Regions from separate parts of the Streptomyces sp. 891-h genome, predicted to be linked through region 3. Evidence: riboswitches for the same ligand, from Rfam matches in the RefSeq annotation. Region 3 holds a riboswitch; each other region holds the start of a gene.
What was found. A riboswitch is a leader RNA that binds a small molecule or an ion and turns the genes downstream of it on or off. The one in region 3 is predicted to bind cobalamin.

Region 1 (7,683 bases), 4.2 Mb from region 3:
TGGAGCATCACCGCTGAGGTGTAGGGCGTACCGTTCTGGGCGCTGATGACCTTGGCGATCTCCTCGCTGCGCGCGGCGATTCCGTCCTTGATACGGGCGACGGTCTCGATCCGCTCGGCCAGCGGCCGCCGCGCCCACACCCCGGAGTCGAAGGAGTCGCGTGCGGCGCGCACGGCACGGTCGACGTCCTCGCGCGAGGCGTGCGGGACGTGCCCGATGGGCTGCTCGGTGTGCGGGGAGACCACCTCTATCGTCCGGTCACCGGCGGGATCGGTGAAGCTGCCGCCGATGTAGAGCTGTTGGTGGGCGGTGTAGGGGATGCCGCCGCCGCTCGCCTCGGGTCCGCTGGGGGTGTCCGTCATGGCCGTGCCCTCTCTTCCGCCCGCCCTCTTCCGCCCGCCCGCCGCCGTCGACTTCCTGACAGCGCATCAGAACTAGTACCAGTTCTAGTTCTAAGGGACAATGCCGGTGCCGATGCTCTGCCGGACCGCCGTCCATGGCGGCGCGGCCGTCAGACCCGCGCGACCCGCGCAACCCGCGCACGGAACCGGGAGCCGCCATGACGAACAGACCGCAGGCAACGGACGACGGGCCGGGGGTCGGTGACCACGGGGGCGGCGTGTGGAGCATTCCCGTACCCATCCCGGACAACCCGCTCGGCCACACCCTCGTCCATCTGATCGAGACGGACGCGGGACCCGTGCTGATCGACACCGGCTGGGACGACCCCGCCTCCTGGCAGGCCCTCGCCGACGGGCTCGCCGCGTGCGGCACCTCCGTCGACGCGCTGCACGGCGTTGTCGTCACCCACCACCACCCCGACCACCACGGCCTGTCGGCGCGCGTACGGGAGGAGTCGGGCGCCTGGATCGCCATGCACCCGGCGGACGCCGCCATCGTCCGCCGCACCCGCGACTCGGACCGCCGCCAGTGGCTCGGCTACCTCGCCGAGAAGCTCGCCGCCGCCGGTGCCCCGGACTCGCATACGGCACCGCTGCGCGCAGCCCTCGCACAGGGCGGGGACGGGACGCTGCCGGGGGCGCGGGCAGCACTGCCCGACCGGGAGATCGAGCCGAACGAACTGCTGGCCCTGCCGGGGCGGCGGCTGCGCGCGGTGTGGACCCCGGGGCACACGCCGGGCCATGTGTGCCTGCACCTGGAGGAGCAGCACCCGGGCCGGGAGGGAAGCCGGGAGGGGACACGGGAGCGGGGTGGTCAAGAGGGAGGCGCGGAGAGGTCGCGGGAGGGGAGCCGGGAGCGGCAGCAGGCGGGGCGCCGGGGCGGGCGGCTGTTCTCCGGGGATCATCTGCTGCCGACGATCAGCCCGCACATCGGCCTGTACGAGGACCCGGACAGCGACGAGATCACCGATCCGCTCGGTGACTACCTCGACTCGCTGGAACGGATCTCCAGGCTGCGGCCCGCCGAAGTGCTGCCCGCCCACCAGCACGCGTTCGCGGATGCGCGGGCCCGGGTCGACGAGCTCACCGCTCACCATGCGGAACGGCTCTCCGATCTGAGAGCACTGCTCTCGAACCGGGACCTCACCCCCTGGCAGCTCGCCGAGGCCATGCGCTGGAACCGCCCCTGGGAGCAGATCCCGTTCGGGTCCCGCAACATCGCCGTGGCCGAGGCCGAGGCCCACCTGCGCCACCTGGTGAAACTCGGCCACGCGGAGGCGGTACCCGGCAGCGCCCCGGTCACCTACCGCGCCACCGGCTGACCCGCCACCGGCACCTGCGGACGAACCGGGACCGGGCCGACGGAACGACCCGGTGGACGGTCCCGCTACAGTGGCCGACAGCCAGACAACGCCTCCGACCGGGGGAAGCCGGTGCGAATCCGGCGCTGACCCGCAACCGTGAGCGGTCCGCCACCCCGTCGTCGTCCGTGGTCCGTCGGCCGTGGTCGCACTCTGGCGGCCGCGCCCCGGCGACCGCGTACGGCACAGGTGGCCGGCCGTGAGCCGGAGCACCCGGGCGGAGGTGGGCTCCTGTGGCCGAGAGGCCACCGGCCCGTCGAGGTATACGGAGCCGAGCCCGGTGCGCCGCGATGCGGGGCCGCCAGAGCGCGAGCCCCCTCGGCGGGGTGGCCGTGCCCGGCTGCGGTCCGCTCCCGTCACCGAAAGGCACTCGCAATGTCACCGCGCCGCCGCCGCGCCACGGTCCTCGCCGCCGCCACCGTGCTGTGCGCGACAGCCGCACCCGTGGCATCCGCCGCACCCTCCGCGCCCCACGTCGCTTCACGGGGGGCCCGTGTCGCCGAGAAGCCGTCCGAGCTGCCGGACGGGCTCTACGGGACGGCTGATCCGAAGTACGACGGGGTGTGGCGGCAGTCGATGGCGCTGCTGGCGCTGGACGGTGCCGGTGCGGTCCCCGCCAAGAAGGCCGTGGACTGGCTCACCGAACAGCAGTGCGCCGACGGCTCGTTCACCGCGTACCGCGCCGACACCACCGGGAAGTGCGACCCGGACGCCACCCCCTCGGACACCAACGCGACCGCCCTCGCCGTGCAGGCTCTCGCCGCCGTCGGCGGCCGGAGCGACGCCGTACGCGAGGCGGTGGAGTGGCTGATCTCGGTCCAGAACAAGGACGGCGGCTGGGGCAGCGCCCCGCACGCCCCCTCGGACGCCAACTCCACCTCGCTGGCCATCGGCGCCCTGCACGCCGCGGGTGAGGACCCGAGGAAGACCACGGCCGAGGGCGGCAAGTCGCCGTACGACGCGCTGCTCTCCTTCCAGCTGACCTGCGGCTCCAAGGGCATCGAGGAGGCCCGGGGCCAGCAGGGTGCCTTCGCCTACCAGCCGGACAAGAAGGGCAAGCTCGTCCCGAACGCGGACGCCACCGCTGCCGCCTCCCTCGCCGCGCTGGGCAAGGGCGCCCTGACCGAGCCGCCCGCCAAGGACGCCGAGGACAAGCCCGTCACACCGCTGAAGTGCGCCACAGGTGCGGACGGCGGGGACAGCGGGAACGACGGGGACGGTGGGAACGGCGGGGACGGCAAGGGTGTCCCGGGTGGCCGGAAGGCGGCGGCGGGCGCGGGCGCCGCGTATCTGGCCGCGACGCTGGAGAAGAACGGCGACCACTTCAGTACGGTCATGCCGGGCGCCTCCAAGAAGCAGCCCGACTACGGGAACACCGCGGACGCCGTCGTCGCGCTGGCCGCCGGCGGTCACCTGAAAGCGGCCAAGTCCTCCCTGAACTGGCTCGCGAAGAACCTCGACAAGTGGGACAAGGCCAAGAACGATCCGGCCGCCATCAGCTCCCTCATGCTCGCCTCCCGCGCCACGGGCGGTGACCCCGGCGAGCTCGGCGGCACCGACCTGCTCTCGCGCCTCAACCACACCGGGCCCAAGCCCGCCAAGATGCCCGCCGCCGACGGGGACTCGTCCTCCTCCGAGAAGAAGGACGACGGCACCACCATCCCCGTCTGGGCGTTCATCCTGGTCGGTCTCGCCATCGGCGCCGGCTTCGGCATCCTGCTGAGCGGCCGCCGCAAGAGGCAGCAACTGTGAGCGCCCGGACGGCAACCGCCCTCGCGGCCCTCGTACTGCTGCCGACCACCACCATGGCAACGGCCTCCGCAGCGGGGGCCGCATCCGCGGCGGCGGCCGCCCCAGCAGCTGCGGCCGCACCCATGGCGGCGACCGCGGACTCGGACGGCTACCGCTACTGGTCGTTCTGGCAGCAGAAGAAGGACGGCTCGTGGTCGTACGCCACCGAGGGACCGGCCACCCTGCGCCCCGAGGACGGCGACACCGTGGGCTTCCGGTTCGCCCTGAGTACCAACTCGCAGCAGGCCGACACCCCGCGCGGCGCCGTCTCGTTCACCGACGCCTGCGCCCGGACAGCGGCCAAGGACGGCAGCAAGCGGGTCGCCGTCCGCATCGACTTCGGTGTCCGCGCCGACGCGCCCAAGGGCGAGTCCCGGAAACCGCCGGCACCCCGCACCGGCTGCGCCCGCATCCCGGGGAACGGGACCGCCGCCGATGCCCTCGCCAAGGTGGCCGGGCCCCTGCGCTACAACTCCGAAGCACTGCTGTGCGCCATCGACCACTACCCGGCCAAGGGATGCGGCGAGCAGGCGAAGACCGGCGATGGGAACGAGAAGAACGGCGAGGGTGGGCGCGAGGGCGGGAGCGAGAACGAGAAGAGCTCCGACAGCAACGGCACCGGCACCGGCACCGGCAGCAGCGACCGCAGCGGTGACGGCGGGGGCGGTCAAGGGGACGGCCTGTCGACGGGGCTGGGGCTCGCGGCGGGGGTTGCGGCTGTGGGGATCCTCGGCGCCGCGGCGCTGTGGCAGGCGCGCCGCCGGAAGCAGTAGCTGATGCACCGCTCCACGTCGAGAGCACCGCTCGCCACGGAGGCGGGGGCTCGTGCATCGCGACGCCGCTCTCACCTGAGAGCACCGCTCTCGACCCGTAGCACCGCTCTCCACCCGGGGGCCTGGTGGCTCTGGGCCCTGGGCCTGGCCACCGCCGCCTCCCGTACCACCAACCCCCTCCTCCTCGCCCTGCTGATCGTGGTGGCGGGCTATGTCGTCGCAGTACGCCGCACCGACGCGCCTTGGGCCCGCTCCTACTCGGCGTTCCTCAAGCTGGGCGTCCTCGTGCTGGCCATCCGTCTGGTGTTCGCCTTCTTCCTCGGCTCGCCCATCCCCGGCAGCCATGTGCTCGCCGAACTGCCCGAGGTACCCCTGCCCGACTGGGCACGCGGCGTGCGGATCGGGGGGAGGGTGACGGCGGAAGGCATGGTCTTCGCGCTGTGCGACGGGCTGAAACTGGCGACTCTCCTGGTGTGCGTCGGCGCCGCCAACGCGCTGGCCAATCCGGCCCGGCTGCTCAAGTCCCTGCCGGGCGCACTGTACGAGGCAGGTGTGGCGGTCGTGGTCGCGATGACCTTCGCCCCCAACCTGGTCGCCGACGTACGACGGCTGCGGGCGGCGCGCAGGCTGCGGGGGCGGGACGACCGGGGTCTGCGCGGCGTACTCCAAGTGGGACTGCCCGTACTGGAGGGCGCGTTGGAGCGCTCGGTGGCGCTCGCGGCGGCGATGGACGCGCGCGGCTACGGCCGTACCGCACGGGTACCGACCGCCGTCCGGCACACCACCACAGCGCTGACCCTCGGCGGACTGCTGGGCGTTTGCGCCGGCACCTACGGTCTGCTCGCCGCCGAGGGAGCGGGCTTCGGCCTGCCCGTACTGCTGGCCGGTCTGGCCCTCGCGCTGGCCGGGCTGTGGCTGGGCGGCAAGCGGGCAGCCCGTACCCGCTACCGCCCCGACCGCTGGGGCATACGCGCCTGGCTGGTCTCCGCGTCCGGCGCCGCCGTGGGCGCCCTTATGATCACGGCCGCCGACGTGCTGCCCGCATCGCTGAATCCGCCTGCCGTCCCGCTCACCGCGCCTGACCTCCCCCTCTGGCCGGCCGCCGCCGTTCTCCTCGGCCTCCTCCCCGCCGCCCTCGCCCCCGCACCCCCACCCACCCCGGGCAAGCCCACACCCTCTCCCGTACGCACCGCACAGCCCGCCACCGCGCACCCCGCCGCCGCACAGCCCGCCGCCGACAAGAGCGCCGCCAAGGGGAGCGGCGCCGACGAGGCCGCCGCCGACGAGGGCGCGGCCGAGGAGGGCGCCGAGGTGCCACGGCCCCGCACGCACCGCACGTCACCGGCGCTCCGCACGCCACGGGCGCTCCGCGGCCGGGAGCACGACGAGGAGAGTCCCCAGTGATCACCTTCGACCAGGTCACCGTCGTCCACGACGGCGCGAAGGCCCCCGCCCTCCCGGTAGTGGACGCCCACCTCCCGGAGGGTGAACTGTGCCTGCTCATCGGCCCGAGCGGAGCGGGCAAATCCACCCTGCTGGGCACCGTCTCCGGGCTGGTACCGCACTTCACCGGTGGCACCCTGCACGGCCGGGTCACCGTGGCGGGCCGCGACACCCGTACCCACAAGCCCCGCGAACTCGCCGACGTCGTGGGCACCGTGGGCCAGGACCCGCTCGCCCACTTCGTCACCGACACGGTCGAGGACGAGCTGGCCTACGGCATGGAGTCCCTCGGCCTGCCCCCCGGCACCATGCGCCGCCGCGTGGAGGAAACCCTCGACCTGCTGGGTCTCAACGAGCTACGGGACCGTCCCATCACCTCCCTCTCCGGTGGCCAGCAACAGCGCGTGGCCATCGGCTCCGTCCTCACCCCGCACCCCAAGGTTCTCGTCCTCGACGAACCCACCTCCGCGCTGGACCCGCCCGCCGCCGAGGAGGTGCTGGCCGTCCTGCAGCGGCTCGTCCACGACCTGGGCACCACCGTCCTGATGGCCGAACACCGGCTGGAGCGCGTGGTGCAGTACGCGGACCAGGTGCTGCTGCTGGCGCCGGAGGAGGAGTTGTCGAACGTGCCTCCCTCCGCTTCGTCCCCTCCGTCCCCTCCGGCCCTTCCCTCCCCTCGTGGAACGGCGCAGCTCGGGGAGCCCGCCGCCCTGCTTGCCCTCTCACCCGTGCGGCCGCCCGTCGTGGAACTGGGCGAGCTCGCCGGCTGGGACCCCCTTCCGCTCTCGGTGCGGGACGCCCGCCGCAGGGCAGGCCCACTCCGCGACCGCCTTGCCCCGCGCCTCTCCCCCACCGCCAACCCCGGCACCGGCGCCGCCTCCCGGTTCCCGGCCGGGTCAGTGGCGCCCGGCCCGCAGCCCGCCCCGCAGGGTGCGCGGCCGCTCGCGGAGGTCTCACGGCTGACCCTTGTCCGTGGCCGTGTCACCGCCCTTCACCATGTGTCCCTCTCCCTCGGGGCGGGAGAGACCGTGGCCCTCATGGGGCGCAACGGAGCGGGAAAGTCCACTCTGCTGAACACCCTGGCCGGCATGCACAAGCCCACCTCGGGCGAGGTCACCGTGGGCGGCAGGACTCCTCACCGTACGCGGCCGACCGAGCTCCTCCGCCATGTCGGCCTGGTGCCGCAGGAGCCACGCGATCTGCTCTACGCGGAGACCGTTGCCCACGAGTGCCGGGCGGCGGACGCGGACGCCGAGGCCGAGCCCGGCACTTGCCGGGCGCTGGTCTCCCGGCTGCTCCCTGGTATCTCTGACACGACGCACCCCCGCGATCTGTCGGAGGGCCAACGGCTGGCCCTCGCCCTGTCGATCATCCTCACGGCACGACCGCCGCTGCTGTTGCTGGACGAGCCCACCCGAGGGCTGGACTACGCCGCCAAGGACCGGCTGGTCACGCTGCTGCGCGAACTGGCGACCGATGGCCATGCCATCGTGCTGGCCACCCACGATGTCGAGCTCGTCGCGGAGCTGGCGCACCGCGTCGTCGTCCTTGCCCAGGGCGAGCCCGTGGCCGACGGGCCCACCGACGAGGTCGTCACCTCCTCCCCCGCTTACGCTCCACAGGTCTCCAAGATCCTTGCTCCACAACCCTGGCTGACGGTCAGCCAGGTACGGGAGGCGCTGTGATCCGCCGGCCCGCCCCGCCGTGGCCTCGCCGGACCGACCGCGCTGCCCCGTCGGTCCCGGCAGACCAGGACTCCCCGGCGCCGCCCGCATCCCCGACGCCCCCGGCATCGGCGACACCTGAGCCCGTCCAGACCGCCCCGGCCGTCCAGACCGCCCCGGACGGCCCGGGCGTCCGGTCCATCCAGCCCGTCCGGGCCGTCCGGCTCGGGCCGAAGTCCATCGCCGCGCT
Region 2 (7,683 bases), 1.4 Mb from region 3:
CCGTGCGTTCACGCTCATCGGCGACGGGCGCTACGAGGACGCGGGCGCTCTGCTCACCCGTGCCGCCGATCTGGAGCCGTGGCTCTCGGAGTCCTGGTTCAACCTCGCGCTGCTGCACAAGTTCCGGCACGACTGGGAGCAGGCGCGCACAGCGGGCCTGCGCGCCGTGGCGCTGCTGGACCGCGAGACAGGGGCCCCCGACTGGTGGAACGTCGGCATCGCGGCCACCGCGCTCCAGGACTGGCCGCTGGCGCGCCGGGCCTGGCAGGCCTACGGGCTGCACGTGCCCGGTCACTCGCACGGCGCGGCGGCTGCCGAGGAACCCTCCGGCATGCAGCTGGGCAGCGCCGCCGTACGGCTCTCCCCGGAGGGCGAGGCGGAGGTCGTCTGGGGCCGCCGCATCGACCCGGCCCGGATGGAGATCCAGAGCATCCCGCTGCCCTCCTCGGGGCGCCGCTGGGGCGAGGTCGTCCTGCACGACGGCGTACCGCACGGCGAGCGCACCACGGCGGCCGGGCCCTCCTACCCCGTCTTCGACGAGATCGAGCTGTGGGCGCCCTCGCCCGTGCCCACCTGGGTGGTGCTGCTGGAAGCCGCCACCGAGAGCGACCGGGACGCGCTGGAGCGGCTGGCGGCCGACGCCGGGTTCGCCGCCGAGGACTGGTCCTCCTCCGTACGGCTGCTGTGCCGCGCCTGCTCCGAGAGCGCCATGCCCGCCGACGAGGGTGACGGGACGGTGCATCTGGACCCGCACGACCACAGTTCACCCGGCCACCCCGGGCCGCTGGGCCATATGACACAGGGCGGCCCCGGCGAGCTGTGGGTGCCCGAGCGGGAGTGCGGCCTTGCGGCGCCCGCCGCGCTGGTGCGCGGGCTGCTGGACGGCTGGGTCGCCGACAGCCCTGACACCCGGGAGTGGCGGGATCTGGAGGAGGTCTGCTGAGCGGCGCCGGGCGTGCCCGTACCCTGTAGGGCGAGTCCTTACGGTACGCGGCCGTACGGTGCTCGGCCGGTTCACCGGCGGATCTTTGCTCTCACGGTCTTATGGGTCGCAGGAAGGCGTACGACGGCATGGCGCAGCAGCAGGAAACGACGGCCGAGTCGGCCGCTAGGGCCGAGGGCGAGTTCGTCGACGACGTGACGGACGCGGCAGCCCGCGAGGAGGCCCACACCGCGCGGGGCACGGCACGGCCCGTCACCGTCGTCGGCAACCCGGTGCTGCACCGGGAGTGCAAGGACGTGACCGAGTTCGACGACGAGCTGGCCAAGCTGGTCGACGACATGTTCGCCAGCCAGCGCGCCGCAGAGGGCGTCGGCATCGCCGCCAACCAGATCGGCGTCGACCTGAAGGTCTTCGTCTACGACTGCTACGACGACGAGGGCGTACGGCACGTGGGCGTCGTGTGCAACCCGGTGCTCGAACAGCTCCCCGCCGAACAGCGCGTGCTGGACGACGGCAGCGAGGGCTGCCTGTCGGTGCCCGGCGCCTACCACCAGCTGGCGCGGCCCGACTACGCGGTGGTGCGCGGCCAGGACGCGCAGGGCAAGCCGATCGTGGTGCGGGGCACGGGCTACTTCGCCCGGTGCCTCCAGCACGAGACCGACCACCTGTACGGGTATCTGTACATCGACCGGCTCTCCAAGCGCGAGCGCAAGGACGTGCTCCGGCAGATGGCCGAGAGCACGCCCCGCTACGAGACGGTGCCGAACGAGTAGCCCGGGTCAGAAGTCGTCGTCGAGGGAGACCGAGCCCTCCACGGCGACCTGGTAGGCCGAGGCGCGCCGCTCGAAGAAGTTGGTGAGCTCCTGGACGTTCTGGAGCTCCATGAACGAGAAGGGGTTGCTGGAGCCGTACCGCTCCGGGAAGCCCAGGCGGCGCAGCCGCTCGTCGGCGACGGCCTGGAGGTACTGGCGCATGGACTCGGTGTTCATCCCGGGCAGCCCCTCCCCGCACAGGTCGCGCGCGAACTGGAGCTCCGCCTCGACGGCCTCCTCCAGCATCGCCGTGACCTGCTCGGTCAGCTCCGCGTCGAAGAGTTCCGGCTCCTCCTCCCGTACGGTGTCGACCACGTCGAAGGCGAACGACATGTGCATCGACTCGTCGCGGAAGACCCAGTTGGTGCCGGTGGCCAGCCCGTGCAGCAGTCCGCGCGAGCGGAACCAGTAGACGTAGGCGAAAGCGCCGTAGAAGAACAGGCCCTCGATGCAGGCCGCGAAGCAGATCAGATTGAGCAGGAAACGGCGCCTGTCGGCCTTGGAGTCCAGCTTGTCGAGGCTCTCGACAGCGTCCATCCACCGGAAGCAGAACTGGGCCTTCTCCCGGATGGAGGGAATTTTCTCCACGGCCGCGAACGCGGCGGCCCGCTCGTCGTGGTCGGGCAGATAGGTGTCCAGCAGGGTCAGATAGAACTGGACGTGCACGGCCTCCTCGAACAGCTGCCGGGAGAGATACAGCCGCGCCTCGGGCGAGTTGATGTGCTTGTAGAGCGTCAGCACCAGGTTGTTGGCGACGATCGAGTCGCCGGTGGCGAAGAATGCCACCAGGCGGCTGATCATGTGCTGCTCGCCCGGGGTGAGCTTGGCCAGATCCGCGACGTCGGAGTGGAGGTCGACCTCCTCCACGGTCCAGGTGTTCTTGATGGCGTCCCGGTAGCGCTCGTAGAAGTGCGGATAGCGCATCGGGCGCAGGGTCAGCTCGAAGCCGGGGTCGAGCAGGTTCTTCGGAGCCTGGGCAGTCGTGGTGGTGGGAGTCGTCATTACTGGCAGGCCTCGCAGGACTCGGGGTTTTCCAGGGAGCAGGCGAGCGCCTCGTCGGGCTTCGGCTGCTGGGGGACGGAGTTGGCCGCCTGGGCGATGCGGGTCGCGGGGCGCGACCGCAGGTAGTACGTGGTCTTGATGCCGCGCTTCCAGGCGTACGCGTACATCGAGCTGAGCTTCCCGATGGTGGGGGAGGACTGGAACAGGTTCAGCGACTGGCTCTGGTCCAGGTACGGGGTGCGGGCCGCGGCCATGTCGATCAGGGCGCGCTGCGGCAGCTCCCACGCGGTGCGGTACAGCTCCCGTACGTGCGCGGGCACCCACTCCAGCTCCTGTACGGAGCCGTTGGCCCGCCGCAGCGCCTCGCGGGCCCGCGCGTCCCACAGCCCCAGGCGCTTCAGCTCCGCGACCAGGTAGTGGTTCACCTGGAGGAACTCGCCGCTGAGCGTCTCGCGTTTGAAGAGGTTGGAGACCTGCGGCTCGATGCACTCGTACACGCCCGCGATGGCGGCGATGGTCGCCGTGGGGGCGATCGCCAGCAGCAGGGAGTTCCGCATCCCCGTGCGTGCGATACGGGCGCGCAGCGCGTCCCAGCGGTCCGCCCAGTGCGGCTCGGCGTCCGGGTAGTGGTCGGGGTGGAGTACACCGCGTGCGGCGCGGGTGGACTCCCAGGCGGGCAGCGGGCTGTGCCTCTCGGCCAGCTCCGCCGAGGTCTCGTAAGCGGCGAGCATGATCCGCTCGGCGATCCGGGTGGACAGCTCGCGTGCCTCTTGCGAGTCGAACGGCAGCCCGAGCCGGAAGAAGACGTCCTGGAGTCCCATCACGCCCAGACCCACAGGCCGCCAGCGGGAGTTGGAGGCGGCCGCCTGCTCGGTCGGATAGAAGTTGATGTCCACCACCCGGTCCAGGAACGTCACCGCCGTACGCACCGTGGCGTCCAGCCGCTCCCAGTCGGGCTGTCCGTCGGCGCCCAGGTGCGCGGCCAGATTGACCGAGCCGAGGTTGCAGACGGCGGTCTCGCCGTCGTCGGTGACCTCCAGGATCTCGGTGCACAGATTCGAGGAGTGCACGATGCGACCGGGCTGTGCGGTCTGGTTGGCGGTGCGGTTCGAGGTGTCCTTGAACGTCATCCAGCCGTTGCCGGTCTGCGCGAGAGTACGCATCATCGCGCCGTACAGCTGCCGGGCCGGCAGCTGTTTGACGGCGCGGCCCTCGGCCTCGGCGCGGCGGTAGGCGGTGTCGAACTCCTCGCCCCACAGATCGACCAGCTCCGGCACGTCGGAAGGGGAGAAGAGGGACCACTGCCCGTCCGCCTCGACGCGGCGCATGAACTCGTCCGGTACCCAGTGCGCGAGGTTGAGGTTGTGGGTACGGCGCGCGTCCTCGCCCGTGTTGTCGCGCAGTTCGAGGAACTCCTCGATGTCCGCGTGCCAGGTCTCCAGGTAGACGCAGGCCGCACCCTTGCGCCGGCCGCCCTGGTTGACGGCCGCGACCGAGGCGTCCAGCGTGCGCAGGAACGGGACGATCCCGTTCGAGTGGCCGTTGGTGCCCCGGATCAGCGCGCCCCGGGAGCGGATGCGGGAGTAGGACAGACCGATGCCGCCCGCGTGCTTGGAGAGCCGGGCGATCTGCTGGTAGCGCTCGTAGATCGAGTCCAGTTCGTCCTGGGGCGAGTCCAGCAGATAGCAGGACGACATCTGCGGGTGGCGCGTACCGGAGTTGAACAGGGTGGGCGAGGAGGGCAGATAGGCGAGGGAGCTGGTGAGCCGGTAGAACGCGGCCACCTCCGCCAGCGCTTCGGGTGACTCGTCCCCCGCCAGGCCGCAGGCGACACGGAGCAGGAAGTGCTGCGGCGTCTCGATCGGGCGGCGGGTGGCCGGGTGGCGCAGCAGGTAGCGGGAGTGGACGGTACGCAGCCCGAAGTACTCGAACCGGTCGTCCGCGCCGCCGTCCAGGGCCTCTGCCACCAGCGCGTCGAGCCGTTGTGCGTGCTTCTTCACGAAGGCGTGGGTGCGGTCCGCGATCAGCCCCTGCGCGTGGCCCAGCGCCACCGAGGCGGAGAACGAGGTCACGCCCTCCGCCGCCGCCTCGTCGCGGATCACGTGGGTGAGCAGCCGCGCCGCCAGCCGGGAGTAGGAGGGCTCCTCGCTGATGAGACCCGCAGCCGATTCGATGGCGAGGGCACGCAGGTCGGCCTCGGTGGCGCCGGGTTGCCGTCCGCGCAGGGCCGCTGCCAGCACCGGCGCCGGGTCCACGTCGGGGAGACCGGCGGTGAGCGCTGCGAGGGCCCGGCGGAGCGCTTCGGCCGGCGGATCCTCGCGGGCGCCGGGTTCCCGGGCACCTGGTTCCCGGGAGTCGGGCTCGCGGGCGCCGGGGTTGCCGGATGCGGCGGGTTTCCCGGGAGCGCCGGGCCCGGCGCCGCTCGGTGCCGGAAGTGTGGGGGCGGTGGTGACGGTCACGCGGTGCTCTCCCTGGCTGCTGAGGGCCCCTGGCAGGGCAGCACGGCAGGAGAGGGCACACGCCGGACCCGCTGCGGGCATGGCGCGCTCCGCCCCGGCGGCCCAACCCACGAGACCCGGACGTTCGGTACTGCCGCCGCCTGCAGGCATTCGGACTCGCGGGCACGCTCGCGCGTGCCGCTCACCGTTGCGGGACAGTTCCGGACTCGCACCGGATTCCCCTGCGTCGGGGGCGACGGCCGTGAGACACCATACATGTTGTGGCCCCCCTGTGAGAGGGCCCCATATGTTGTGCCGTCGGCTACAGGGTGAGCGTGTAGGCCAGCAGGGTGACGCCCTCGATCGGCTGCCAGTCGCGGTCGGGGGCGCGCAGGAAGCCCAGCCGGGCGTAGAGGCGGTGTGCCGCGTGCATCGTCGGCAGAGTGGACAGGACGAGCCCGCTCAGCCCGAGGTCGCGGGCCCGCCCGATACAGGCCCGCACCAGTGCTTCACCGACACCCCGGCCCCGCGCCGACTGCCGTACGCCGAGCATCCGGAACTCGCCCTCACCGGCCCGGGCGCGCTCCGCGTAGCGCCCTCCCTCGCCGACGAAGGTGACGGTGCCCAGCAGCGCGCCCTGCGGGTCCTCGGCGACCAGCAGGTCGGCGTGGGCGGCGCGGCCGGCCGCGTCGCGGAGCGAGTTCAGATAGGGGTCGGAATCCCCGTGGGTCAGCAGTCCGCCGTCGAGGTAGGCGCGCGCCACCAGCTCCCCGGCCTGTGCGTACTCCTCGGGCCGTGCGGTTCTTACGGTGATGTCCATGGCCGCCATCATCCGGCACGGCACTGACAACGCCGGGGCGTCAGCCGTGCCCGGCGGACGTCAGCTCTGCCCGGCGGATCTCAGCAGCAGCGGAAGCCCTCGCGCGGATCGCCCTCCCGGGCGTCCGTGCGGCGGCGCTCGAACTCCTTCCGGGAGGGGACCGGGGCGTGGGGCCCCTGGTGCTGACGCACATGTGCCACATACCGGTCGTACGCGCTCTCGTCCGTGAACTCGCGCACGTACCAGCGCAGCCAGCGCCCGGCCCGCAGCAGGGGATCGACCGCCGCCCGCTTCGCGCCGTTCACCTGCTTCGCTCCGTTCACCGGGAGTCCTCTCCCGCCCCGCCGCCGGGCGCTCCGGCCGCGGCCGGCGCTGCCTCGTGCTCGGCCTTCTCCGCCTTCTCCTCCTTGGTGGCGATCAGTCCTGCGGGTTCGACCAGCTTGGACTTCTCGTAGGGCGCCTCGTGCATCCGGGTGCTCTCCGGGTTGCGCACCGCGCGTACACAGGTGCGCGCCGCGTCGGCGAGGACGACGATGACCAGGATCGCGAAGAGGGCCGACAGGACGCCGTCCACCGTGGAGTTGGTGACGACGGTGTGCATGTCGTCCATGTTCTTGGCGGGGGCGATGACCTTGCCCTGGTCGATGGCCTCCTGGTAGTTGGCGCGCTGCTGGAAGAAGCCGACCTTCGGGTCGGTGGAGAAGACCTTCTGCCAGCTCGCCGTGAGCGTGACGACGGCGTCCCACACCAGGGGAACGGCCGTGACCCAGGCCCACTTCAGCCGCCCGGACTTGACCAGCAGCGTCGTACAGACCGCCAGCGCTACCGCGGCCAGCAACTGGTTGGCGATGCCGAACAGCGGGAAGAGCTGGTTGATCCCGCCCAGCGGCTCGTGGACGCCGACCCACAGGAAGTAGCCCCACAGCGCGACGATGGCGGCGCTGGAGAAGAGCAGCCCCGGCCACCAGCTCACCCGGCGGAAGGGCTTGTAGACGTTGCCGAGCATGTCCTGGAGCATGAAGCGGCCCACGCGGGTGCCGGCGTCCAGGGCCGTCAGGATGAACAGCGCCTCGAACATGATGGCGAAGTGGTACCAGAACGCCTTCATCCCGGCGCCGCCGACGATCTCCGAGAAGATGTTGGAGACGCCGATGGCCAGGGTGGGCGCCCCGCCCGTACGGGAGAGCAGCGACTGCTCCTCGACGGCCTTGGCGGCGGCCGCCAGTTGGTCCGGGGTGATGGTGTACCCCAGGTGCCGTACCGCTTCCGAGGCCGCCTGCACGTTGTCGCCGATGACGCCGGCGGGCGCGTTCATCGCGAAGTAGAGCCCCGGGTCGATGATGCCGGCGGCGACCATCGCCATGATGGCGACGAACGACTCCATCAGCATGGAGCCGTAGCCGATCATCCGGATCTGGGTCTCCTTCTGGATCATCTTCGGCGTGGTGCCGGAGGAGATCAGCGCGTGGAAACCGGACAGGGCGCCGCAGGCGATGGTGATGAAGACGAACGGGAAGAGCGAGCCCGCGAAGACCGGTCCGTCACCGACGCCGGCGAAGTCGGTGATGCCCTCCATCTTCAGCGTCGGCATCGTCACCACGACGCCGATGGCCAGCAGCCCGATGGTGCCGATCTTCATGAACGTCGACAGATAGTCGCGCGGTGCCA
Region 3 (7,683 bases):
CTGCTGCTCCCCTGGAGGTGAGCCAGAAATGGCCATGCCGCTCCGCCAGACGCTCCGTATCGGGACGTATCTCTTTCAGCAGAAGCTCCGCAAGCGGGAGAAGTTCCCGCTCATCGTGGAGCTCGAACCGCTCTTCGCCTGCAATCTCAAATGCGAGGGCTGTGGAAAGATCCAGCATCCCGCCGGAGTGCTCAAGCAGCGGATGCCGGTTGCCCAGGCGGTGGGGGCCGTTCTGGAGTCGGGTGCTCCCATGGTCTCCATCGCGGGCGGTGAGCCGCTGATGCACCCGCAGATCGGGGAAATCGTGCGACAACTCGTGGCCCGGCGCAAATATGTATTTCTCTGCACCAATGCGATGCTGCTGCGCAAGAAGATGGACGAGTTCACGCCTTCCCCTTATTTCGCGTTCGCCGTGCACATCGACGGGCTCCGGGAGCGGCACGATGAATCCGTGGCCAAGGAGGGCGTGTTCGACGAGGCGGTGGCCGCGATGAAGGAGGCGAAGCGCCGCGGTTTCCGCGTCACCACCAACTCCACCTTCTTCAACACCGACACCCCGCAGACCGTCATCGAGGTCCTCAACTACCTCAACGACGAACTGAAGGTCGACGAGATGATGGTCTCGCCCGCCTACGCCTACGAGAAAGCGCCCGACCAGGAGCACTTCCTCGGCGTCGAGCAGACCAGGGAGCTGTTCAAGAAGGCGTTCTCCGGCGGCAACCGGGAGCGCTGGCGGCTCAACCACAGCCCGCTCTTCCTGGACTTCCTGGAGGGCAAGGCCGACTTCGACTGCACCGCCTGGGCCATCCCCAACTACTCGCTCTTCGGCTGGCAGCGCCCCTGCTATCTGATGAGCGACGGCTATGTGCCCACCTACCGGGAGCTGGTGGAGGAGACCGACTGGGACAAGTACGGCCGCGGCAAGGACCCGCGCTGCGCCAACTGCATGGCGCACTGCGGCTATGAGCCGACCGCCGTGCTGGCCACCATGGGCTCTCTCAAGGAGTCCCTGCGCGCCGCCCGGGAGACCGCGGGCCGTACATCCCACTGAGATCGGACCGATTCGCCGGAGCAGGGGGGCCGACCATGTCCTTGCTGAAGTCCACCGACCGACCATGCGACCTCGACGCACCGCGGGACGCGGCCCTGGGCGCGCCCCGCACCGGCGAGGGGAGCATGGCGTGACCGGTTTCGATCTGTCGAAGCTGCTGGCCGAACGCAGCGGCGAGCGCTACGAGCTGCACATGCGCCACCTCAACCACCAACTGCCGCGCATGCTGCACACCATCGGCTTCGACAAGGTCTACGAGCGTGCCGAGGGCGCCTACTTCTACGACGCCGAGGGCAACGACTACCTCGACATGCTGGCCGGATTCGGCGTCATGGGCGTGGGCCGCCACCATCCGGTCGTCCGGCAGGCGCTGCACGATGTGCTCGACGCGCAGCTCGCCGACCTGACCCGGTTCGATTGCCAGCCGCTGCCCGGGCTGCTGGCGGAGAGACTCCTGACCCACGCGCCGGGACTCGACCGGGTCTTCTTCGGCAACAGCGGCACCGAAGCCGTGGAGACCGCGCTGAAGTTCGCCCGCTACGCCACCGGCCGGCCCAGGGTGCTGTACTGCGCGCACGCCTTCCACGGGCTGACCGCCGGCTCGCTCTCCGTCAACGGCGAGGACGGCTTCCGCGACGGCTTCGCGCCCCTGCTGCCCGACACCCCCGTACCGCTGGGCGACCTCGCCGCGCTGGAGCGGGAGTTGCGCGGCAAGGATGTGGCGGCGCTGGTCGTCGAACCGATCCAGGGCAAGGGCGTGCACGCAGCCCCGCCCGGCTATCTGCGTGCCGCGCGGGAGCTGCTGCACCGGCACGGGGCGCTGCTGATCGTCGACGAGGTGCAGACGGGGCTGGGCCGCACCGGTGACTTCTTCGCCTACCAGCACGAGCAGGACGTCGATCCGGACCTGGTGTGCGTGGCCAAGTCGCTCTCCGGCGGATATGTGCCGGTGGGCGCCACGCTCGGCAAGGAGTGGATCTTCAAGAAGGTCTACTCCTCGATGGACCGGGTGCTCGTGCACTCCGCCAGCTTCGGCTCCAACGCGCAGGCCATGGCGGCGGGGCTGGCCACCCTCGCCGTCATGGAGGACGAGCGCCTGACCGAGAACGCCCGCCATACCGGCGATCTGCTGCGCGGCCGGCTCGCGGCGCTCGTGGACCGCTACGAGCTGCTGCACGAGGTACGCGGCCGGGGGCTGATGATCGGCATCGAGTTCGGCAGGCCCAGATCGCTGAAGCTGCGCAGCCGGTGGACCATGTTGCAGGCTGCGCGAAAAGGGCTTTTCGCGCAGATGGTGGTGGTGCCGCTGCTGCAGAAGCATCGCATCCTCACCCAGGTGTCCGGTGATCACCTGGAGGTCATCAAGCTGATTCCTCCGCTGGTGATCGGCGAGGAGGAGGTCGACCGCTTTGTGACCGCCTTCACCCAGGTCATGGATGACGCCCACAGCGGTGGCCTGATGTGGGACTTCGGCCGCACGCTGGTCCGCCAGGCGGTGGCCAACCGCTGAGGGAGGGCGCGCCCGTAAGGGGCGCGGGGAACTGCGCGACCAGCCACGACGTGTGCCTCAGCCTGCGACGTACAGGTCGGGGCAGCCCGTGGCCAGCCGCGCGGCTCTCTTCCCGGGGCAACCGCTCAGTGCTTAACGCGGCAACTCCCGGCGTACCGTGCGGGCGGCGGCCACCATGTTCCGCAGCGCCTCACGGACCTCCGCCCAGCCACGGGTCTTCAGGCCGCAATCAGGGTTGACCCACAACCGGTCGGCGGGAATCGCCGTGAGGCCCTTCCGCAGGAGGGCCGCCATCTCATCGGTGTCGGGAACCCGCGGCGCGTGGATGTCGTACACGCCGGGACCCGCCTCGCGCGGATAGCCGTGCGCGGCCAGCTCGTCCGCCACCTGCATATGCGAGCGAGCCGCCTCCAGGGAGATGACGTCCGCGTCCAGCTCGGCGATGGCGTCGATCACGTCGCCGAACTCCGCGTAGCACATATGGGTGTGGATCTGGGTGTCCGGACGCACCCCGCCGGTGGTGAGCCGGAACGCCGCGGTGGCCCACGTCAGATAGCCGGGCCGGTCGGCGGAGCGCAGCGGCAGCGTCTCGCGCAGCGCCGGCTCGTCGACCTGGATGACGGCGGTGCCCGCGGCCTCCAGTTCGCACACCTCGTCGCGCAGCGCCAGGGCGACCTGGCGCGCCGTCTCGGACACCGGCTGGTCGTCCCGTACGAACGACCAGGCGAGCATGGTCACCGGGCCGGTGAGCATGCCCTTGACCGGGCGGGAGGTCAGCGTCTGCGCGTACTGCGTCCAGCGCACCGACATCGGCCGCGGGCGTGCGACATCGCCCGCCAGGATCGGCGGGCGCACATAGCGGGTGCCGTACGACTGCACCCAGCCGTGCCGGGTGGCGAGGTACCCGGTGAGCTGTTCGGCGAAGTGCTGCACCATGTCGTTGCGTTCGGGCTCGCCGTGCACCAGTACGTCCAGCCCGGCGCGCTCCTGGAAGGCGATCACCTCGCGGATCTCGGCCGCGATCCGCTGCTCGTAGGCGGTCTCGTCGATCCGGCCGGCCCGGAGACCGGCCCGGGCCGCACGCAGCTCGGCCGTCTGCGGGAACGAGCCGATGGTGGTGGTCGGCAGCGGCGGCAGGCCGAGCCGGGTGCGCTGCGCCGCCGTGCGCCGCGGGTACGGCAGCGCGCGGCGGGTGTCCGCCTCGGTGACGGCTGCCGTACGGGCCCGTACGGCCTTGTCGTGGGTGAGCGGCGAGGCCGTACGTGAGGCGAGGTCGGCGCGGTTGGCGGCCAGCTCGGCGCTGATCGCCGCGGTTCCCTCGGACAGGCCGCGGGCCAGCGTGACCGCCTCCGCCGCCTTCTGCCGTGCGAACGCCAGCCAGCGTGCGACCTGGGGGTCGATATGGCGCTCGGCGCGCGCGTCCAGCGGCACGTGCAGCAGCGAGCAGGACGCCGCCACATCCACCCGGTCGGCGAGGCCCAGCAGGGTGGCGAGGGTGGCCATGGAGCGTTCGTAGTCGTTGATCCACACATTGCGGCCGTCGATCACCCCCGCGACCAGCCGCTTGCCCGGCAGCCCGCCGGCCGCGGCGAGCGCGTCCAGGTTGGCGGCGGCCGGCCCGGTGAAGTCGAGCGCCAGGCCCTCGACCGGCGCCTTGGCCAGTACGGGCAGCGCCTCGGCGAGCCGGTCGAAGTAGGAGGCGACCAGCAGCCGCGGGCGGTCGGCGGCGCCGCCCAGTAGCCGGTAGGCCTCGGCCGCGGCCTTCAGCTCGGCGGGCGTACGGTCCTGCGCCAGCGCCGGCTCGTCCAGCTGCACCCACTGGGCGCCCGCGGCGCGCAGATCCGCCAGCACCTCGGCGTAGACGGGCAGCAGCCTCTCCAGCAGCGACAGCGGCTCGAAGTCGGGGGCGACGCCGGGCGCCGGCTTGGCCAGCAGCAGGTAGGTGACGGGCCCGACGAGCACCGGCCGGGCCGCCGGGAGCCCCAGTGCGAGGGCTTCCGTCAGCTCGGCGGTCTGCTTGCGCGAGTCCGCCGCGAAGACGGTGCCGGGGCCGAGTTCGGGCACCAGATAGTGGTAGTTGGTGTCGAACCACTTGGTCATCTCCAGCGGCGCCGCGTCCTGGGTGCCGCGGGCCATGGCGAAGTACCCGTCCAGCGGATCGGCGGCCGCGGCCGCGCGGTGCCGCTGGGGGAGGGCACCGACCATCACGGTCGTGTCCAGTACGTGGTCGTAGTACGAGAAGTCGCCGGTGGGGACCTCGTGGATGCCCGCCTCGGCCAGCTGCCGCCAGTTGGCGGCCCGCAGCCGGGCCGCTGTGGCGTGCAGGGACTCGGCGTCGACGCGGCCCTTCCAGTACCCCTCGATCGCCTTCTTCAGTTCGCGGTCCGGGCCCTGGCGGGGATAGCCGTACACCGTGGCGCTCACCGGCGCGGGCGGGCGGGTGGTGGCCGCTCGGGCTGCTGCCTCGTGCGTTCTGGGCGCTGTCACGCAACTCTCCTTCGCGAGTGTCTCCAGCGTCCCGGAAGGACGGAGCGAGGACACGAAGGGAGGCGGCGCCCGGGGAGGCGGACGCGTGGCCGGCGTCCCGCCGTCTGGTGCGCTGTGCTCTCCGACCCGCCCTCGAGGTCTCCGGGAGGACCGTGCACGCGTGGACGCGCACGGGCAGCGGGCAGGTCTTCGGACTCGCGGGCACGCCTGCCGGTCTCCCGGCGGGCACCTACTGGCCGTCGCTTCCCGGACCTTGTGGTCCAGTGCGTATGACGGCGGTCGTTCCCACTCACCGCTGCGGGGCAGTCCCGGACTCGCACCGGGTTCCCTCTTACGACGCCTCCCGCCTGGCTGACGGGGCGAACCTGCTGCACCGCCAGCATAACCCCGGGGGCGGGGCTCAGCGGGGCTCAGCGGGGCGTCGAGGCGGAGGGATGAGGCGTCCGCTGGGCCGGTTTCAGGGCTCCAGCAGGCGCGAGCGCAGCCTGATGCGGGTTCCCTCGGAGAGTTTGAGGCCCTCGGTCAGGTAGGTGTCCACGTCGCCCCACCTCTCGTCGATGGTCTCGAACGCGGTGTGCAGATAGCGGGCGCGCGCCTCGAAGAGAGGGGCGAGCAGTTCCAGGACCTCCGGCGCCATACCGGCCTTGGACTTGTTGCTGCGGTAGATCTTGTACCGCCGGTGCGGCTGGTTGGACTGGAGGTAGTCCTCCTCGATGGCGGCCCGCTCCACGCCGAGCGCCAGCAGCGTGATGGCGACCGCAAGCCCAGCCCGGTCCTTGCCGGCCGCGCAGTGCATCAGCGCGGGCACGCTGTCCTCGGCCAGTGCGTGCAGGATGCGGCTGTGCTCGGCCGTCCGCTCCAGGATCATGGCGCGGTAGGAGTCGGTCATCCGCCGGTCACCGAGCCCGTCGCCGAGGATCGCCCGGAGCTGGTCGAGTTCGCCGTCGCGCACCAGCCGCCAGAACTCGGCACCGTCGGCCGGGTCGGACAGCGGAAGGTTGACGTTGCGGACCCCGGGCAGCTCGACATCGGGGCCGTCGAGCGCCTGGTCGGCGGAGTTGCGGAAGTCGAAGACCGTGTGCAGTTCGAGCTCGCCGAGGAAGGCGGCGTCCTCGGGCGTCGCGTGGGCCAGGTGCCCGCTGCGGAAGAGTACCCCGCGCCGCACCCGGCGCCCGTCCACCGTCGGCAGGCCCCCGACGTCCCGGAAGTTCCGTACCCCGGTCAGCTCCGTCCCGGTGGACTCCACATTCACGTGCGCTCCCAGCATCTGCGACGACCGTCCGTTCGACCATAAGGCATGGATGCCTGAGGCGATCAGTCCTCGTGCGGTGACTCGTACGACGTTCGGCCCGGCCGGGGTCTCGCCGAGGGCTGGGCGGCCCGGCGCCGTACGCTGGCCCCGTGAGCGAGGAGCTGTTCCCGCGGCCCGCTTCGGAGATCGCTCCGGGAGCCGTACATCTGCCCAGTCGGCTGCCGCCCGAGGCCCAGCGCGAGCTGCTGGCGGCGTGCCGCCGATGGGCCCTGCCGCCCGCGGGCCTGCGGACGGTACGGATGCCGGGCGGCGGCCGGATGTCGGTGCGGCAGCTCAGCCTGGGGCGGCACTGGTATCCCTACGGTTACGCGCCGACCGTCGTGGACGGCGGCGGCGAGCCGGTGAAGCCGTTCCCCGGGTGGCTGGGGGAGTGGGCGCGGGCGGCCGTGGACGCCGCCGCCGAGGTGACCGGGGAGCCGGTGTACGGCGCGGGCCCGTGCGCCGTGCCGTACGACATCGCGCTGGTGAACTTCTACGGTGACGGCGCGCGCATGGGCATGCACCGGGACAGCGACGAGCGCTCGGCGGCTCCCGTCGTCTCCTTCAGCCTCGGGGACACCTGCGTCTTCCGGTTCGGCAACACCGAGGGGCGCGGGCGGCCGTGGGAGGACGTGGAGCTGCGCAGCGGGGACGCCTTCGTCTTCGGCGGCCCGGCCCGGCTGTCCTACCACGGCGTACCCCGCACCGAGCCGGGTACGGCGCCGCCCGCGCTGGAGCTGCGGGGCCGGGTGAACGTCACCGTGCGGGCGTACTGAGCGCATCGGGCGTACGGAGCGATACCGCTCCCTCGGACGGCGCGGACGAGCCCTGTCAAGCGGAAGCCGGTGGGGTTCACTCGTTGGGAGCTGGCGAACCCTGGCGAATCCTCCGTACGGGGCAGGTCGCGGGAGGGCCGCGGGCTAGCGTGACCGCGGCATCGATGCACCAGGTCCACCTGTTCTGTCCCTCCGCCGCTGCTGCTCGCCCGATCTCTCAGCGCCTCAACTCACCCGAGGAATCCATGCCCGAACTCCCGACCTCTGTGGCACAGAACGGAAGCGGAGCATCCACTTCCGTTCCTGTGGCCGCCCAACCGACCGGACCCGGTGGGAGGAACGTCCCCGCACGGCGGCGGCACGGCAGGCCCCGGGCGCAGGTCCGCGCCCTAGAAAGCGTGGGGGACGCCGCCGTGCGCCGCCGCCTGGTACGGCTCAGCGTGCTGCCCGCGGGACTGGTCGCGCTCACCGGCGCGGTCGTCGTCTGCCTCCTGCTGTCGGGCCGGGACGCCGCTGATCCGCTCACGGGCTCCGAGTGGGCAGCGCTGGTCACCGGGGCCCTGGTGAT
Region 4 (7,683 bases), 4.4 Mb from region 3:
GCAGATCCGCCTCGGTGTACCGGCGGCAGCCGTGGTGCCAGGCCAGGATGCCCGCCATCCAGTTCTCCAGCTCCCGCACATAGCCGTCCAGCGCCGCGCGCTCGGCCTTCCCCAGCGCGAAGTCGTCGTAGAGCACGGGGAACTCGTTGGCGGCCACGTGCCGGAACTGCCGCATCCGGGACTTCATCAGATCGTCGACGATGCGCAGCGCCGTCGGATAGTCGCAGTCGAAGAAGTCGCGGACGACCAGCAGCCCGTTGTGCAGTTCGCCCTCGAACTCGATCTCCTTCTGGTACGAGAAGACGTCGTTGAGCAGACAGGCGTAGTCCGCCGCCGCGTTCTCCAGCGACTTCATCGGACCGCTGCGGTAGATCTCCTCCGGGATGGTGTCGGGCTGGGTGAGCCGGCACAGGCTCATGGTCAGGTCCGAGCCGAAGGTACTCCGCCGCATCTCCACGTAGTCGACCGGGTCGGGGATGCGGTTCTGCGTCTGGTTGTCGAGCTCCCACAGCCAGCTGGCTGCCATGGTCTCGATGGCGGCACGGAAGCGGCGGCGCTTCGCGGGGCTCATCGGACCGGCGGTGCGCATCCACAGATCCGCCAGCGAGCGCTCGAACGGGCTCGCCGGGGGTGTGCCGGGCGCCCCCGCTTCGAGCGCTCCGGCTTCGGGCGCTCCGGCTCCGGGTGCTCCGGCTCCGGGTGCTCCGGCTCCGGGTGCTCCCGCGTCGAGCGCTCCCGCTCCGGGCACCTCGTCGACGGGCATGAACAGCGACAGCCGCTCCGTGCACGCCTTGGCCCCCGCCAGATCGCGGGTGCGGCCGAAGCGCGCCGGGTAGTAGTCGTCCCCCCACGTGCCCCAGGCCAGCCAGGCGGAGGCCAGGTCGAGCTCGTCGGCGGTCGCGTCCGGGTGGATTCCCGCGGCACACAGCGGCAGATCGTAGTCCCGCATCAGCTCCTCGTCCCACACCCGGCCGCCCGGCACGTCCGGTTGCGGCTCCAGCAGACCCATCGCGTGGGCCCAGGCGATCACCCGCTCCCGTGCGCCGTCCAGGTGCGGGCTGAGCCGGTGCTCGAACGGCATCTCGAAGTCGGGCAGCACCGAGGGACCGGTGCGCTCGTGCGGCACATGGCTGAAGGAGCGGACGCGCCGGGCCTGTGCGCGGGTGTGCGGGCGCAGCAGGTCGGCGGCCGAGGTCCCCAGCCCGGCCGGGACGAACGGGAGCCGCGCCGGGCCGCTGCCGCCCGCTCCGCCCCCGTTCATATAGCGGCTGGAGCGCATGTGCCACTCGTGGCCGCCGGACTGCCAGTCCTGGAGTCCCTTGGTGTAGGCGGCGATATCGGCGCACTGGGCGGGATCGAGGCCCTTCTCGGCGCAGAGCGCGGGCACTTCACCCAGCGCGGTGTGCTCGAACTGCTGGAGCCGGGAGGTGAGCAGGTCGTTGACGGCGTCGGCGGCCTCCTGCGTCGAACACCCCAGGAACGTCTCCAGGACGAGTACGCCGTTGGACAGCTCGCCCTCGTCCCGCGTCTCCCGCTCGTAGGAGAACAGGTCGTTGCGCAGGTGCACGGCGTCGGAGAAGGTGTCGCGCAGTACGCACAGCGGGCGCGAGGCGGCGACCGCCGCGGGCACCTCGGCGTGTGCCGCGAACTCCACAAGCCCGGCCGACCACGGCGCACCGCCGACCTTGCGCCGCATCTCGATGTACTCGACCGGGTTCGGCACCCGGCCGATGTTGATGTTGGACAGCTCCCACAGCGACTCGTTGAGCAGGTTCTCGGTGCTGACGGCGAACCGCGCCCGCCAGTCGGCCGACATGGCGGGCACCGTCCTGGCCCACAGGTCGGCCAGCCCCGCCTCGACCGGGTTGACCGGCTCGGGCACCGGCGCCGCCGAGTCGTCCTCCAGCGGCATGAACAGCGGCAGCCGGTCGAGATACGCCTTGCCGCCGGCCCGGTCCTGGGTGCGCTTGAACTCCTCCAGGAAGTGGTCGTCGAAGAAGAAGACCCACACGTACCAGTCGGTGACCAGCGCCAGGTCCTCGGCGCTCGCGTCGGGGTGGGTGTAGGCGCACAGCAGCGCGTAGTCGTGCGCGTCCAGGTCGGCGGTCTCCCAGATCCCGGAGCCCTCCAGCATCCCCATCTTCCCGGCCCACTCCCGCGAATGGGCCCTGGCCTGGTCGACGTGCGGGTTGAGCCGGGCGGGGTAGGGCACGTAGAAGTCGGGCAGTTCGAAGGGTTGCGACAACGTGACTGTCCCCCAGCTCGTCGGATCGGTGCTGACTTGGCCTACCCGCGCTGGAATGACGACCATCCTTTTTCACTCGTACGTGGGAAGCCGCTGTTACCGATCCGTCGAACAAATTACGTGGTCCGACTCGGTGTTGGGCTGCTAGCTTCGCAGTCGTGGCGAAGCTGAATCAGATCATCGCAGTCGAGAAGGGCGTCAAGTCCAAGGTGGCCCAGGACCTGGCGCAGGCGCAGCACGGGCTGACGAAGCCGCAGATGCTGGCCGGTATCTCGCGTACGTACCAGCCCAAGGACGAAGAGGGCGAGCAGCTTCCGCCGGAGTCGACACGGGTCCAGGTCAAGGCCGAGGATGTGCTGAAGGAAACGGCGAAGATCCTCACCCGGCTGTTCGATGTGACGGCGACGAAGGACTGGGCGAACCTCACGGCTCGCGCGGATGTCGTCGTCGACGGCCGCACCGTCCTGTCCGAGGTGCCCGTCTCCTATCTGCTCTTCCTGGAGAAGCAGTTGGGAGAGCTCGGCTCCTTCCTGCGCAAGCTGCCCGTCCTGGACGGCGCCGAGGCGTGGGAGAAGGACCCCTCCACGGACTGGTGGAAGACCGAGCAGGTCCGTACGGTGCGCACCAAGAAGGTGCCGCGCAACCATGTGAAGGCGGAGGCCACCGAGAAGCACCCGGCCCAGGTCGAGGTGTACTACGAGGACATCCCCGTCGGCTACTGGACCACGGTCAAGTACTCCGGCGCACTGCCCGCGCGCCGGGTCAACGAACTGCTGGAGCGGCTGGACAAGCTGGCGGCGGCGGTGAAGTTCGCCCGCGAGGAGGCCAACAGCACGGAGGCCACCGACCAGCGCGTCGGGGACGCCGTCTTCGGCTACCTGTTCGCGTAGGCGGCGGCACAAGACGCAAGACGCAAGACGCGGAACACAACTACAGACTCCCCGGGCCATGGGGTTCGACGCCCTTTCGGCCCGGGGTGCGCCAGGAGCGCAAAGCTGAAGCTGAAGCTGATGTGTGAACCCCCGGCGACCTGCCCTCATGCAGGCGCCGGTCAAGCTCAACCTCTCGCTCCAAGCTCAGCATCGCCGTTCATCGCCCGGCAACCGGGGTGGTGACGACCTCGAGACGCCGGTTCGAACCCGGCCGGCGGTTCCACATGCCGCCGTGGTGGAGTGGCTCCACGCGAGGACATCGCCGAACGATCCGCCCATGAACCGTCAGGGCGTGCGAACGAGCGGCACCCAGGACCCCGGGGCCGGGCAAAGCCCCGGGGTCCTTTTTGCCGTTTCTCCCCCGCTCTCCCCCACTCTCCCTCGCTTCCTGCGGTCTGCCGCCCGCGTGGTACGTTTCAGCCGCCAGTCAAACCCTTGATCGGGTCAGGGAATCCGGTGCGAATCCGGAGCTGACGCGCAGCGGTGTGGGACTGGGGCGCGCACAAGGCCACTGGGGACACGAACCCCGGGAAGGCGCGACGCCCCCGCAGTCCCGAGCCCGAAGACCTGCTGGCATCCGCGTCCGGAAGGCCCCGGGCGCGGTGGCACGCCGGGCCCCGCGACTGGGCTCACGACGGAGAAGGATCACCTGGCCATGCGCCGACCGCGCCGTATCCGCGCACTCCTGCCGGGGCTCGCCCCGGCACTCGACCCGACCGCCCGCCGCCGTCCCGCCCGGGTGGCGCTCGCCTCGCTGCTGCTGATACCCGCCACCGCCTGCGCGGGCGGCTCCGGCGGGGACCGGGCACAGGAAGGCGCCTCCGCCGAGGGCTTCCCTTACACGGTCACCAACTGTGGTGTGAAGACGACCTTCACCGCCCCACCGCGGCGTGCCGTAACCATGAACCAGCACGTCACCGAGATCATGCTGGCCCTCGGCCTGCGGGACCGGATGGCCGGCACCGCCTATCTCGACGACCGCATCCTGCCCCGTTACGCCAAGGCGTACCACCGCGTCAAGGTGCTCGCGAAGAAGTACCCCTCGAAGGAGACGCTGCTGGCGGCCAACCCCGACTTCGTCTACGGCGGTTACGCCAGCGCCTTCGACAAGTCGGAGGGGCGCGAGCGCGCCGCCCTCGCCGAGTCCGGCGTCAAGACCCGTCTCAATCTGGAGAACTGCACCGAGGACGTCGGGATCTCCACACTGCACCGGGAGATTGGTCAGGTCGGCCGTACGTTCGGCGTCCCCGACCGGGCGGAAGCGCTGATCAAGAAGCAGGACCGGCAGCTCGCGGCCACCGCCGAGCGGCTGAAGGGGGCCGAGCGCACCCGGGTGTTCGTCTACGACAGCGGCGACAGCTCCGCGTTCACGGCGGGCGGCAAGGGCATCGGCAACGAGATCGTACGCCGCGCCGGGGGCCGCAACGTCTTCGCCGGCATTCGGAAGAACTTCGCAGACGTCTCCTGGGAGAAGGTCGTCCAGCGCAAGCCGGAGGTCGTGGTGATCTACGACTACGGCGGGACGACCGTGGCGCAGAAGAAGAAGCGGCTGCTGGACGACCCGGCGCTGGCGGACGTGCCCGCCATCAAGAACCGGCGGTTCGCGGTGCTGCCGCTCTCCTCGGCGGTGCTGGGGCCGCGCGTGCCGGACGCGGTGGACGCGCTGGCCCGCCAACTCCACCCGGAACGGGCGGCGGACAGCCAGGGCAAGGACGGCCACGGCAAGGGCGGCCCTGGTGAGGACCGCCACGCCAAGGACGGCCGTGGGGCGGAGTAGCGCGGTGCGCAGCGGTGCCATGCCGGTCGGCTCCAAGGCGCGGTGGACGCTGGTGGCCGCCGCGCTCGTCGCCGTACTCGTCGCCGGGGCGCTCGCCGGGCTGGCCCTCGGTTCGGCGCGGATACCGCCCGGCCAGGTGCTGGCCGCGCTGACGGGCCGCTCGGGGCCCGGCCCGTTCACCACCATCGTCCTCGATGTGCGGCTGCCGCGCGTGCTGCTGGCCGCCGTGGTCGGAGCCGGTCTGGCCCTGGTGGGCACGGTGCTGCAGGCGCTGGTACGCAACCCGCTGGCCGACCCGTATCTGCTGGGGATCTCCTCCGGAGCCTCGACCGGAGCCGTGCTGGTCGTCGTCCTGGGTGTCGGCGCCGTCTCGATGCAGGCGGGCGCCTTCGCCGGGGCGATGCTCGCGCTGGTCGTCGTCTACGCGATGGCGCGGGGCGGCGGGACGCTGACCGCGCTGCCGACGGGACGGCTGGTGCTGGCGGGTGTGGCGGTGCAGTACGTGCTCTCCGCGCTGACGAGCCTGGTGCTGGTGACCTCCTCCGAGAACGAGCATCTGCGGGCCATCCTCTTCTGGACCCTGGGCGGGCTCGGCCAGGCCCGGTGGCACACGCTGCTGCTGCCCGCGCTGGTGCTGGCCGCCGGATCGGTGCTGCTGCTGGCGCTGGCCAGGCCGCTCGACCTGCTGCTGGCCGGTGAGGAGGGCGCCACCGTGCTCGGCCTGGACACCGGACGCTTCCGTGCCGCCGTCTTCGTCCTCGCCTCGCTGGTGACGGCGGTGCTGGTGACGGTGAGCGGCGCGATCGGCTTCGTGGGGCTGATGGTGCCGCACGCGGCGCGGATGGCGGTCGGCGCCGGGCACCGTGCGCTGCTCCCGGTCGCGGCACTGGGCGGAGCGGCGTTCCTCGTACTGGCCGACCTGGCGGCACGTACCGTCGCGGCGCCCGAGGAGATCCCGGTCGGTGTGCTGACGGCGCTCACCGGCGGGCCGTTCTTCCTGTGGATGCTGCGCCGCTCGCACCGCACCGAGGGGGTGACGGCGTGACCGGTCCGGGTGCGCTGCGCGCCGAGGAGGTCTCCTACGAGACGGCCGGCGGGCGCCCCCTGCTCGACAGGGTGACGCTCCAGGCCCGGCCCGGCGAGACCGTCGGTGTCGTCGGGCCCAACGGCAGCGGCAAGACGACACTGCTGCGCTGCGTCTACGGGACGCTGCGGCCCACCGGCGGGCGGATCACGCTCGACGGCGACGACGCGGTGGCACTGGGCGCCAAGGCGCGGGCCCGCCGGGTGGCGGCCGTACCGCAGGACGCGAGCGGCGGTTTCGGGCTGACCGTACGGCAGGTGGTGGCGATGGGCCGCTCCCCGCACAAGCGGTTCTGGGAGGGCGACACGGCACGGGACGCCGAACTGGTGACCGAGGCGCTGGAGCGGACGGGAGCGGCCGCGCTGGCCGCGCGGCCCTTCGACGAGTTGTCCGGGGGCGAGCGGCAGCGGGTCGTGGTGGCCCGCGCGCTGGTGCAGGACGCGGCGCTGCTCGTCCTGGACGAACCGACCAACCATCTGGACGTGCGCTACCAGTGGGAGCTGCTGACGCTGGTGCGGGAACTCCCCGCCACCGGCCTGCTCGCACTGCACGACCTCAACCTCGCCGCGTACTTCTGCGACCGGCTGTATGTGCTGCGGGACGGGCGCGTGGTGGCGGACGGCACGCCGGAAGAGGTGCTGACGGCCGGGCTGCTGGCCGAGGTGTACGGGGTACGGGCGGAGGTCAGCGTCCATCCGCGGACGGGTGCGCCGACCGTGGTGTACCTGCCGCCGGCCGGCCTGTCGTCGGCCGGCCTCCCACGGACCAAGGGGGTGCCGGGATGAGCGGGTCGTACGCACACGCGCCCGTACCCCTGGACGAGTTGACGGCGCTGGTCGAGCTTACCGACCTCGCCTCGGCGTACGGCCCCCGTTACCACATGCTGCCGGGCGACCCGCCGGCCGCCGAAGCGGACGCGGGCGAGTGGCTGCCCGCGGACCGGCTGGCGACCGCGGGCTCGGCCGAGCTGAGCCGGCTGCTGGACGCCGAGTGGCGGGGCAGCGGCCACCGCACTGCGCACGCGGCGGCGCTGACCCTGATGGCCGTGTACGCGGGCCGGGTGACGGCGGCGGCGATGCTCGGCTGGGTGCTCGACGGCCGCGTATGGGACGTACGGCCGCCCAACCTCCTGGTACGGCCGGGCAGCCACGGGATCGCGGGCGTCCGGCTGCGGGCCCCACGGCTGCTCGCGGCACCCTGCCGGGACCATGCTGCCACCGTGGCCGCCCTCCACGAGGCCGTGCTGAACAGCCATCTGCTGCCGCTCGCCGCCGCGCTGCACCGGGCCACCCGCGCCGGGCTGCGGCAGCTGCACGGCGGAGTGGCACACGGCTGCGCCACCGCGCTGAGCGCTGCCGCACCCCGCCCCACCGCCGAACTGGCCCACCGCTGGGCGCAGTTCACCACTCCGGTACCCCGGCTGGCCCGGCTCGGCGAGCTCGCCGAGGTCACCGGCGCCGACGGCAGCAGCCGCCTCCACTACCTGCGCAACACCTGCTGCCTGTACTACACCAGCGCGGAGGCGGTCCGCTGCGCGAGCTGCTGTCTGACACCGCGCGCGGACCGGCTGCGGGCGTACGCGGCTCGCTGAGACCGCGCCGGGGCGGGGCGGGGCATCGTCCTATCAGCTCGCTCTCTACCCCTT

Region 1: another riboswitch for cobalamin. It lies ahead of HC362_RS23290 (prenyltransferase/squalene oxidase repeat-containing protein); the one in region 3 lies ahead of metE (5-methyltetrahydropteroyltriglutamate--homocysteine S-methyltransferase).
Region 2: another riboswitch for cobalamin. It lies ahead of HC362_RS10430 (ribonucleoside-diphosphate reductase subunit alpha); the one in region 3 lies ahead of metE (5-methyltetrahydropteroyltriglutamate--homocysteine S-methyltransferase).
Region 4: another riboswitch for cobalamin. It lies ahead of HC362_RS24340 (ABC transporter substrate-binding protein); the one in region 3 lies ahead of metE (5-methyltetrahydropteroyltriglutamate--homocysteine S-methyltransferase).

The regions. Positions count from the first base shown of each region.
Region 1 is NZ_CP050693.1:5,310,805-5,318,487, reverse strand. Features, by position in the region: gene HC362_RS23300 (aldehyde dehydrogenase) at 1-362, opposite strand, end outside; gene HC362_RS23295 (MBL fold metallo-hydrolase) at 560-1,723, shown strand; cobalamin riboswitch at 1,825-1,977, shown strand; gene HC362_RS23290 (prenyltransferase/squalene oxidase repeat-containing protein) at 2,138-3,514, shown strand; gene HC362_RS23285 (SCO2322 family protein) at 3,511-4,326, shown strand; gene HC362_RS23280 (CbiQ family ECF transporter T component) at 4,330-5,730, shown strand; gene HC362_RS23275 (ABC transporter ATP-binding protein) at 5,727-7,454, shown strand; gene HC362_RS23270 (ECF transporter S component) at 7,634-7,683, shown strand, end outside.
Region 2 is NZ_CP050693.1:2,457,793-2,465,475, reverse strand. Features, by position in the region: gene HC362_RS10445 (hypothetical protein) at 1-943, shown strand, start outside; gene def (peptide deformylase) at 1,072-1,716, shown strand; gene HC362_RS10435 (ribonucleotide-diphosphate reductase subunit beta) at 1,723-2,757, opposite strand; gene HC362_RS10430 (ribonucleoside-diphosphate reductase subunit alpha) at 2,757-5,216, opposite strand; cobalamin riboswitch at 5,340-5,472, opposite strand; gene HC362_RS10425 (GNAT family N-acetyltransferase) at 5,518-6,015, opposite strand; gene HC362_RS10420 (YbdD/YjiX family protein) at 6,096-6,338, opposite strand; gene HC362_RS10415 (carbon starvation CstA family protein) at 6,335-7,683, opposite strand, start outside.
Region 3 is NZ_CP050693.1:1,102,649-1,110,331, reverse strand. Features, by position in the region: gene HC362_RS04990 (1-hydroxy-2-methyl-2-butenyl 4-diphosphate reductase) at 1-21, shown strand, start outside; gene hpnH (adenosyl-hopene transferase HpnH) at 29-1,051, shown strand; gene HC362_RS04980 (aspartate aminotransferase family protein) at 1,182-2,561, shown strand; gene metE (5-methyltetrahydropteroyltriglutamate--homocysteine S-methyltransferase) at 2,694-4,985, opposite strand; cobalamin riboswitch at 5,211-5,432, opposite strand; gene HC362_RS04970 (tyrosine-protein phosphatase) at 5,506-6,315, opposite strand; gene HC362_RS04965 (alpha-ketoglutarate-dependent dioxygenase AlkB) at 6,450-7,115, shown strand; gene HC362_RS04960 (ATP-binding protein) at 7,514-7,683, shown strand, end outside.
Region 4 is NZ_CP050693.1:5,552,106-5,559,788, reverse strand. Features, by position in the region: gene HC362_RS24355 (germacradienol/geosmin synthase) at 1-2,245, opposite strand, end outside; gene HC362_RS24350 (hypothetical protein) at 2,404-3,135, shown strand; tRNA gene HC362_RS24345 (tRNA-OTHER) at 3,327-3,400, shown strand; cobalamin riboswitch at 3,585-3,767, shown strand; gene HC362_RS24340 (ABC transporter substrate-binding protein) at 3,833-4,954, shown strand; gene HC362_RS24335 (iron ABC transporter permease) at 4,974-5,999, shown strand; gene HC362_RS24330 (ABC transporter ATP-binding protein) at 5,996-6,823, shown strand; gene HC362_RS24325 ((2Fe-2S)-binding protein) at 6,820-7,629, shown strand.